DNA from 2 places in the Pantoea sp. SGAir0183 genome. Region 1 is predicted to be linked to the other one. Evidence: predicted binding sites of a transcription regulator. Region 1 holds the regulator's gene; the other holds the start of a gene.

Region 1 (5,148 bases):
CGACGGAAAATCGGCCCGGCAGGCCAGAAGTTCAGGTTAATCCCTGCGGCAATATGCGGCGGAACCAGGCCCTGGTGATACAGCACATAAGACAGTAGCAGGTAGTCCATATGGCTGCGGTGGCAAGGCACATAAACAATTTCATGCCCGTCCTGCGCCAGCTGACGTACCCGCTCACCGCCGTTAACGTTGATCCCCTGATAGAGTCGGCTCCAGAGCCAGCCCATCACGCGGTCGGTGATACGAATCGCTTCGTAGGAAAAGTTGGCCGCAATTTCTTCCATCATTTCAATGGCGTTTTGCTGCGCTTTCTCATGGGAGATTTTCTTGCTACGCGCCTCGTCTTCCACAGCTTTTTCAATCGCCTTCGACTGCAACAGGCGATTGAATAAATCCTGGCGAGCCGGCAGGCGCGGTCCCACCGCAGCCAGGCGCTGACGGGCAAAATGGATGCGCGCTACGCGAGCCAGCTTCTGCGCAATCGACTTGTCGGTACCGTGTTCGGTCGCCATACGACGCAGGGAGACCGTGGGCGAAAAACGCACAAAACTGTCGCGGCCATGCCAGAGAACGGCAAAGAATTTTTGAATGCCGTTAAGGAGCCGCAAATGAGGCGGATGATCGTCGCCCTGGACTTCCCGACCTGGCGCACGGCCAAACATGACTGAAACCGGTAACATCTGAACATCAAGTTCAGGGTTGCTGCGGTGCAGATCAAGATACTCGTGGAAGATTTTGACCGATTCAAGGCTGGGCACGAAATAGGGGAACACACGCGGACCGTCATTAATAAAGACATGACGCGGCAACAGGGCGCCGTCTATCTCCAGCGGAATAAGCGGATCAGGCAGATCGTGCCGGATGCACTGCGCGCGTAAAGTCAGGAGATCGGCCTTTGAATCATAAGGCAGGACATACATAATAGGCCGGGTAGGATCCAGCCCATGTTCGGAGACGGGATCAGCCGGAATGGCCTTACTCTTTACCAGAAATGAAAGGGGTAAGTTCAGCAATTTATAAAAAATTTTACGCCAACCTGACATAGACAACATGAAGCCTCTTGTTAGCAAAGCGGCGCAAGCATATCAGAACGCGCAGCAAAAATCTGTGACAGCGACAATTGTGCGCTGCCCGGTATTGACGTCAATCCTTTGAAAAGAGTTCCTTTATCATGACAAATAATGTCACCGGCATTACCCGGATTGTGAAAGCGGCTGGCTACTCATGGCAAGGTCTTCGCGCCGCCTGGCAGCATGAAGCTGCCTTCCGCCAGGAAGCCGTAATTTCACTGGCGGCAATTATCCTGGCCTGCTGGCTGGATGTCGATACTATTTCGCGCATCCTGATGATTGGCGCGGTCATGCTGGTGATGATTGTTGAAGTTCTGAACAGCGCCATCGAAGCGGTGGTGGACCGCACAGGGCAGGAACGTCATCCTCTTGCCGGCCGAGCCAAAGATATGGGATCGGCCGCTGTTTTGCTGGCAATAGTACTGGCCCTGTTCGTTTGGGGAACGCTACTTTGGTCGCATTTGCGATAAGCATTCCATCTCCCGTCAAATTACTGATTTTGGCCTGACTTTTGGTTTCCATTTCACCAATACCTGTATATACTCACAGCGACTGTATAAACAACCAGGGGGCGGGATGAAAGCATTAACCAGCAGGCAGCAACAGGTCTACGACTTGATTCGCGACCACATTAATCAAACGGGCATGCCGCCTACGCGTGCAGAAATTGCTGCGCAACTGGGCTTCCGCTCACCTAACGCGGCAGAAGAGCATCTGAAAGCGCTGTCGCGTAAAGGCGTGATTGAAATCGTCTCTGGTGCGTCCCGCGGTATCCGTTTGTTAATGGAAGAAGAACCTTCAGACGGTCTGCCACTCATTGGGCGCGTTGCGGCGGGTGAGCCGTTGCTGGCCCAGGAACATATCGAAACCCACTACAAAGTGGATCCAGACATGTTCAAGCCCTCTGCCGATTTCCTGCTGCGCGTTAGCGGCATGTCAATGAAAGACATTGGCATCATGGATGGCGATCTGCTGGCCGTGCATAAAACGCAGGAAGTGCGTAATGGTCAGGTGGTGGTAGCGCGCATTGATGACGAAGTCACCGTGAAGCGCTGGAAAAAGCAGGGATCAGTGGTGCATCTGTTACCTGAAAATACGGATTTTGAGCCTATCATTGTCGATACACGTGCGCAGTCGCTGACGGTTGAAGGTCTGGCGGTTGGCATCGTACGTAACGGTGAGTGGTTGTAACTCTTCTTAAGGTTGGCTCTTTACGTCAACCTTGACGTTACCCAGTCTGCCCCTGTTTTGCCGCTGTGGGTTCATCTGCAACACCAGCGGCGCATTGCACGGACGTTACATGCGCTTCCTGACAGCTACCGATAAAAAACTGTGGCGGCTGGCGCTGCCCATGATCCTGTCAAATATCACCGTTCCTCTGCTCGGCTTAGTCGATACAGCCGTTATTGGCCATCTCGACAGCCCGGTTTATCTGGGCGGCGTTGCGGTCGGGACGACCGTTACCAGTTTCATCTTCATGCTGCTGCTTTTTCTGCGGATGAGTACGACAGGCCTGACGGCTCAGGCGTTTGGCGCGGGCGATAAAACGGCGCTGGCGCGCGCATTGGCACAGCCCCTGATCATTGCCTTACTGGCCGGCAGCCTGTTTATTGCCCTGCGTCATCCTGTTACGGCATTAGCAATCCGCTTTATCGGCGGAGAGGCCGCCGTGCTTGAGCAGGCTGCGCTGTTTATCCATATTCGCTGGCTCAGTGCGCCCGCCATGCTGGCTAACCTGGTGATTCTGGGCTGGCTGCTGGGCGTACAGTATGCCAGAGCGCCGGTCATCCTGCTGGTGGTGGGCAACGTTATCAATATTCTGCTGGACCTCTGGCTGGTGCTGGGGCTGCACTGGGGCGTAGCCGGGGCTGCAGCCGCGACGGCTATCGCGGAATATGCGACGTTGCTGGTCGGGGCACTTATGGTCTGGCGCGTGCTGGCGCTGCGCGGCATCACGCTGCACAGTCTGGTCCATAGCTGGCGTGGCGATATCCACCGCCTGCTTCGCCTGAATCGCGATATCCTGCTGCGTACCTTACTGTTACAGCTTTGCTTTGCCTCTCTGACCGTGCTGGGAACGCGTATCGGACCTGATGTGGTGGCGGTAAATGCCATCCTGCTGATGTTCATGACGTTTACCGCCTATGCGCTGGATGGCTTTGCTTACGCCGTCGAAGCCTTTGCTGGTGAGGCACACGGCGCAAAGGACGGCAGCAGGTTGCAACTGGTATGGATTGCTGCCTGCCGTCAGGCACTGTCAGTCGCGCTGTTTTTCTCCCTGGTCTATGCTGTTTGTGGCTATCAGATCGTGGCTCTCCTGACATCGATTCCCGCACTTCAACAGGCGGCTGACCGTTTTCTGCCGTGGCAGGTTGTCATGCCGCTGGTTGGCGTCTGGTGCTATCTGCTGGATGGCATGTTTATTGGTGCGACCCGCGGAAGAGAAATGCGCAACAGTATGGCGATTGCCGCACTGGGCTATTTCCTGACGCTGTTAACCGTGCCTTTTGTCGGTAATCACGGTCTATGGCTGGCGATAGCCGTTTTTCTGGCGCTTCGCGGCCTGTCACTTTGGCTGGTCTGGCGCAGGCACTGGCGCAATGGCACCTGGTTTAGCGCCTGAGCAACTTGCCTGAAATATGACGCAGGATACATAAAATTTTCATTTTTTCCGGCAAAACTGAAATTAGCTACTACAATTATCTTTGAATGGCGCTATTAAGCAGCGCTTTATATCGTAATTTTGCCTGATGGCAAAATAAAACGAAATCGAAGGATGACGTGGAGGTCTGCAATGAATAAAGACGAAGCGAGTGGTAACTGGAAACAGTTCAAAGGAAAAATGAAAGAGAAATGGGGCAAGCTGACCGATGATGACATGCAAGTCATTGAAGGTAAACGCGATCAGCTGGTCGGCAAAATTCAGGAACGTTACGGCTACGCGAAAGATCAGGCGGAGAAAGAAGTAACGGACTGGGAAGGTCACAACAAGGATTACCGCTGGTAATCACGTTATTCAGGGATGCTCCTACCCGGGCCGGTACGCTCATGCCGGCCAGACCGCACAAGGATGTGCAATTAACTTCGTTTACTGCGTTTCTTCCCGTCAGCCTGATGGTCATGATCACAATGTTCATGCTGTTCACAGGCTTCAACTTCCGCACAGTTTTCACATAACCCGTGCGCCTCTATCACGCTATGCCGTAGGACGAAGCTTGCCTCCTGCGCCAGCGATGCGATGATTTTTTCTGCGCCCTGCGCCTGCTTTTCCGTGACCACTGCACAGCGATCGCAGACCAGCATCACCGATGTATGGGCGGGTGCGTCGAAATGGTGACACATCACATAGCTGTTATTGGACTCGACGCGGTGGATAAAACCCTGCTCAAGAAGAAAATCCAGCGCACGGTAGACGGTAGGAGGCTTGGCCTGGGGCTCACTGACACGCAACTGATCAAGCAGGTCATAAGCACTGATCGATCCTGGCTGTCCGGCCATCAACCGCAGGACCTCTGCGCGCTGGGTCGTCAGGCGTACACCGCGCTGTAAACACAGTTTCTCAGCCTGGGTCATGATTTGCTCTGGCGTCATGGTTGACATGGAATTTCTCCGTTTGACAGGTGATGTTATCTTATCACATTAATGATACGTACGATGCACCTTGCCTGTCTGCACCTCCTCCCTTTGTCCGTGCTTATCTGTTCCTTACGACTTTGCGCCCGTCTGCGAGGCCAATATATGTCAGAATGTTTGTAAATATTTTTTCCTTTTGCTTTACATCTCACTGAGTTAAGAACTAATGTTTAAAAGTTCTTAATAAAGTGCTGGTCCCGGCCTCCTTCTGTTAACGCTTTTTGGACGGTAACCAGACATAACGGATCGAAAAATAATCAATCAATGGAATTGCGCCACTATTTACTCTGAATTCACAGCAATAAAGCGTTAGCCATCCTCCACAATGGGGCTAACAAACTATTCGGTCGTTAATGTTTTAACGGCAATTTTTCAGGTGATGATAAGCAAATGGCAAAATTAACCGTCCCACGTTCCGTTCTGGTTTTCCCTGCAGTGTTTAATG
Region 2 (5,148 bases), 1.7 Mb from region 1:
CACAACGGTCCCAGCGCAGCCAGTAATCCCAGGGTGATGGCGTAAACCAGCCGGTTGGGTGAGGAAAGCGTCATTTGGCCTCTGATGATAATGTTTAAGTGACGTTGTCACAAAAGTGCATTCAGCGCGTCTTTTGTGCCTGTAAAAACGGCACTGGCCAACACGCAATGGTGCAGTGAGCCAGCATGCCTGGTCTGTTCCGGCGCATTTTAACAAATCCCGCGAGACAGATTGAGTTTAAGTCTGTCATTAACTTGATAAAAACCGTTTTATGTTCCAGGCTTTTCACCACATGGACAAAAAATGAGGAACAACAAGATGAATAAAGTGATGGGATGTATCGCTGCAGCGCTGACGCTGGCTGCGCTCTCTGGTTGTACGACTTACGATCGTGCGGAAAGCTACGTGACTAAGCCAGTGGTTAAGGACGTCAAAAAAGGCATGACCCGCCAGCAGGTCCGTCAGATTGCTGGCCCTGCTTCAACTGAAATCACCATGGTGCATGCGCGCGGTACCTGTCAGACCTATGTGATTGGCGAGCGTGACGGTAAAGCACAGACTTACTTTGTGAGCTATAACGATATGGGTCGCGTGATGAACTACGGCTTCCAGAGCTGTGCTGAATACGATACCGATCCGCAGGTTAAGCAGTAAATTTCCGCTGACCTGAAAAAACGGCTCGCTTATGGCGAGCCGTTTTTTTATCTCTACAGTCCAGCCGGACGCGGCACTTCAACGTAGCTGCCGTTAATCTCCCGCTGATAGTAATGCCCGTCCTGCACGTAGAACCGTCGGCCATTAAAATCCAGCACCCGCATACCGCCGACGCTGCTGACATAGGTCGGAGCAGGCGGCTCAACAACCACGTACTCATCACCGTGTCGCTGATAATAACTGCCATTCAGCAAATAGTAGGTTAATCCCCCAATCAGAACCGCCGTTGCCGCCAGTGGCAGAACGTGGAAATGGTCAGGACCATGCCAGCGTGGCGCAGGACCATGCCAGCCTGGGCCGGGCCGGTACCAGTGAGGGCCGGGCCCCCAGTCGCCGGGGCGCGCAAACACTGCGCTGGGCGTAATCATCGCTAACGCGAGGAATGAAGCGATAACCGTTTTCATGTGCATTCTCCTGCTGTGACTCGCTGCAGAATTCTCCTTTTAGCGTCCAAAAACAAGCAGAAAGCGCACGTATTATTGCCCCTTTACCACGCTTAACGTTTCCTTAACGTGAATGTAAAGAGAGAGGGGAAATAAGGAGAAACAGGCAGGGAAAAGGGAGAAGACCTGGCACCGGGTGCCAGGTCAGCTGTGATTAGCTGTGCTCTAATTCATGGTGTTCGTCTTGCTCAAGAACGCGTCGGTCTGTCAGGCCCAGCCAGCGACTGGTCAGGGAACCTGCGGTCATTGCACCATTCACGTTCAACGCGGTTCTGCCCATATCGATCAACGGCTCGATCGAAATCAGCAGCGCGACCAGCGTGACGGGCAGGCCCATCGCGGGCAGCACGATTAACGCCGCGAAAGTCGCGCCACCGCCGACACCGGCAACGCCCGCTGAGCTCAACGTCACAATGCCCACCAGGGTGGCAATCCACAGCGGATCAAACGGGTTAATGCCCACTGTCGGCGCCACCATCACGGCCAGCATGGTCGGATAAAGACCGGCACAACCGTTCTGCCCGATCGTAGCGCCAAACGACGCCGAGAAACTGGCAATGGATTCCGGCACGCCCAGACGACGGGTTTGCGCTTCCACATTCAGCGGAATGCTGGCGGCACTGGAGCGGCTGGTGAAGGCAAAGGTCAGCACGGGCCAGACTTTGCGAAAAAAGCGCATAGGGTTGATGCCATTTACGGACAGCAGCAGACCGTGTACCACAAACATAATGCCCAGGCCCAGATAGGATGCGACCACGAAGCTACCCAGCTTAATGATGTCCTGCAGGTTCGATCCGGCAACCACTTTAGTCATCAGCGCCAGCACGCCGTAAGGCGTCAGTTTCATGATCAGGCGCACCAGCTTCATCACCCATGACTGCAGCGTATCGATCGCCGTCAGGACGCGCTGGCCTTTCACTTCGTCATCTTTAAGCAGGTGCAGGGCCGCCACGCCTAAAAAGGCTGCGAAGATGACGACACTGATAATCGAGGTGGGGCTGGCACCGGTTAAATCGGCAAAGGGGTTTTTCGGGATAAAGGACAGGATAAGCTGCGGCGCCGTCAGATCGGCCACTTTGCCTACATAGTTATTCTGGATGGCACTCAGGCGCGCCGTTTCCTGGGCACCCTGTACCAGGCCGGTTGCATTAAGATGGAACAGCCCGGTCACGAAAACTCCGACCAGCGCCGCAATCGCGGTCGTAAACAGCAGCACGCCAATGGTCAGGAAACTGATTTTGCCCAGCGAAGAGGCGTTATGCAGGCGCGCCACCGCGCTCAGAATTGAGACAAAGACCAGCGGCATCACGATCATCTGCAACAGCTGGACATAGCCGTTACCGACCACGTTAAACCAGCCAATCGACGCTTTGACCGTATCGCTGTTACTGCCGTAAATAAACTGCAGCGCCAGGCCAAACGCGACGCCAAACACTAACCCGACCAGCACTTTTTTGGACAGACTCCAGTTGGCGCGGCTCAGGCGTGACAGCAGAAGCAGCAGCACCACAAAGGCAATGATATTAAGCGTTAAAGGGATATCCATAGAAACTCCGAATCATGCAGCATTCCCCTGGTAAGGAAAGCAAAAGTAGTTATTGTTCATACAGGTGTCCGGAAATGGTATCAGGTGAATTTAGTGCGATCTTATATCCAAATGGAATAGCTTATAACTTTGTTTGAGCGGCCAGTGGCTCAGGAGCCGGAATGCCCCGACAGGAGGCGACTGACGCCGTTTTGCAAGGTATCAAATACCTGGGTGGGCCAGCCATTTTCGCCAAACGCAGGCATCCCTGGCGGGAACCACAGCGCGTAAGCCATCAGGCCCAGGCACAGAGCGCGCTCCAGCTGATTGCCTTTTTGGCTGTTCAGAATGGGCAGACGAAAACGCCAGCGGCAGGGCCAGAGCAGAGGAACGCCGGCGGGAGTGAGCATATCGGCCACAATGTGGCTCAGGTAACCCAGCGTCATGCCCTGCAGAACATCGGCGGGCAGCGGCCAGCTCTTCGGCACGTTAATCTGAAACAGCCACAGGCCAGCCGCAACGGCTAGCAGGCTGTGGGTGAACCCGCGGTGACCAAATGCCCGGGCAATGGGATGCGACAACCAGCGCAGGCGCTGGCCCAGCAAGGACTTAGGATGATCGATGTCAGGGAGCAGGCAGGTCAGCAGGCTGGCGGGAATTAAATGCCACCAGTCCGCCTGAGCCATCACCGGGGTGAGCTCGGCCCGTTTCGCAAAAATGGCGCTGGCAACAGCAAAAAAGATATGGCCTTCGGCCGTCATGATAAACCTGGCTGCAAAAGAAACTGTCAATGCATCCAGTATAGGGATTTATCCAGTAAATGAGAACCTGTGACGCTGTAACGAAGCGTTAATTTTTTAAGGGGATGCAACAGGTTACAGCGCCTTTGCCGTTAAGCCTGCAAATGCTCCCGCGTTAACTGCGTCAGGCTACTCAGCTTCACGTCGGCGAGCGCCCAGCGGGCATCATCCTGATGGCTGGCTGCCGGAATCACAATTGATCGCATTCGTGCGGCTTTGCTTGCTACCATGCCGTTCACCGAATCTTCCAGCGCGACGCAGTGAAGCGGATCAATGCCCAGCGCCTCGGCGGCGTTGAGGTAGACCTGCGGATGCGGCTTGCTGTAGGGCAGATGTTCGGCGGAAGACAGCACATCAAAAGAGTGATTCAGGTTAAACATCGCCAGTACCTGTTCCAGCATGAAGCGGGGCGATGCGGAAACCAGGCCGGTCTTCAGGCCGTGCTGTTTGCACAATGAGAGGGCGGACTCAACGCCGGGCAGAAGCGGGCGGTTTATCGCAATCAGTTCCATTGCACGGGCGATGATACGCTGTGTGACCGCTTCCTGACTCGGTCCCGACCAGGGCAACGTTTCGTACCACATGCGCACCGTCTGATCGATACGTAATCCGAGCGTATCAGGTAATTCGTGGCGTCGGGTCAAATCGATATTCAGGGTTGAGAAGATGTCCATTTCAGCCTGATCCCAGAGAGGTTCAGAATCAATCAACAAGCCATCCATATCAAATAAAGCTGCAAAAACAGGGCGGTGGTAAGACATGTGTCGCTCCTTAAAAAGTTCAGGCTACCTTAGCATGAACACAGGGTTGGTGCGCAGATGAGGCGAAACGGGCGCAGACCGCTCTTTTTTTTGGGAAAATTCTGCAAGGGCAGGTAGACTGAAGCAAATGGGATTTTGGGTTCAGGAGATATCATGACCTATCAACAGGCTGGCCGCATTGCCATCCTTAAGCGTGTCGCTGGCTGGGTGATTTTTTTACTCGCGTTGCTGTCTACCATCATTTCACTGCTGAGCTTTTTGTTTAAGCACAGTGAAAAGAAACCCGGTATTGATGCCGTGATGCTGGATTTCATTCATGTCATGGTGGATATGATTCGCTTTAATACGCCGTTTCTGAATGTGTTCTGGCAAAACTCACCGGTGCCCGAGTTCAATGGACAGATGAATCTGGGCTTCTGGTTTATCTATATTTTGATTTTTGTCGGGCTGGCGCTGGAAGCGTCCGGTGCGCGCATGGGACGTCAGGTGCGCCATGTGCGGGAAGGGATTGAAGATCAGATGATTCTTGAGCAGGCAAAAGGCAGCGATGGCCGGACCCGGCAGCAGCTGGAAGAAAAGGTACGGGTCCCGCGCCACACCATTTTTCTGCAGATTTTCCCGCTCTACATCCTGCCGCTGGTGATTGCCATCGCCGGTTACTTTCTGCTTTCTCTGCTTGGTTTTCTCTAAACGATCAGGCCGGTTTCACCTGACCGGCTGCCCGTGCATCGTCATCCAGCAACTGGCCCACGGCAAACTGCGCCGCGCCCAGCCAGTTGCCGCCAAACACGTTGGCCCTGTTCAGGAGATAGTAAAGCTGATAAACCGGCTGACGCTGCGAAAAGCCATCGGGTAATGGCCAGCTCTGGTGATAACCGTCAAAGATCGCCTTCGGCAGATCGGTA

Evidence for each region. Region 1 encodes LexA, which represses DNA repair genes until DNA is damaged. Its sites were predicted from a motif close to TNCTGTATGTACATACAGNA; they were not measured.
Region 2: C1N59_RS11645 (metal-dependent hydrolase) is a predicted target of LexA. The motif match lies at 3,465-3,484, and genes of this name have one in related genera.

Annotation. Positions count from the first base shown of each region.
Region 1 covers NZ_CP028053.1:4,156,451-4,161,598, reverse strand. Annotated here, with positions in the region: gene plsB (glycerol-3-phosphate 1-O-acyltransferase PlsB) at 1-1,043, opposite strand, end outside; gene C1N59_RS19390 (diacylglycerol kinase) at 1,172-1,540, shown strand; gene lexA (transcriptional repressor LexA) at 1,647-2,261, shown strand; gene dinF (MATE family efflux transporter DinF) at 2,371-3,693, shown strand; gene C1N59_RS19375 (CsbD family protein) at 3,865-4,077, shown strand; gene zur (zinc uptake transcriptional repressor Zur) at 4,149-4,670, opposite strand; gene C1N59_RS19365 (conjugal transfer protein TraF) at 5,094-5,148, shown strand, end outside.
Region 2 covers NZ_CP028053.1:2,499,476-2,504,623, reverse strand. Annotated here, with positions in the region: gene C1N59_RS11665 (multidrug effflux MFS transporter) at 1-74, opposite strand, end outside; gene osmE (osmotically-inducible lipoprotein OsmE) at 319-654, shown strand; gene C1N59_RS11655 (DUF6515 family protein) at 708-1,118, opposite strand; gene C1N59_RS11650 (L-cystine transporter) at 1,312-2,703, opposite strand; gene C1N59_RS11645 (metal-dependent hydrolase) at 2,853-3,443, opposite strand; gene hxpB (hexitol phosphatase HxpB) at 3,575-4,243, opposite strand; gene C1N59_RS11635 (YniB family protein) at 4,397-4,933, shown strand; gene C1N59_RS11630 (fructosamine kinase family protein) at 4,938-5,148, opposite strand, start outside.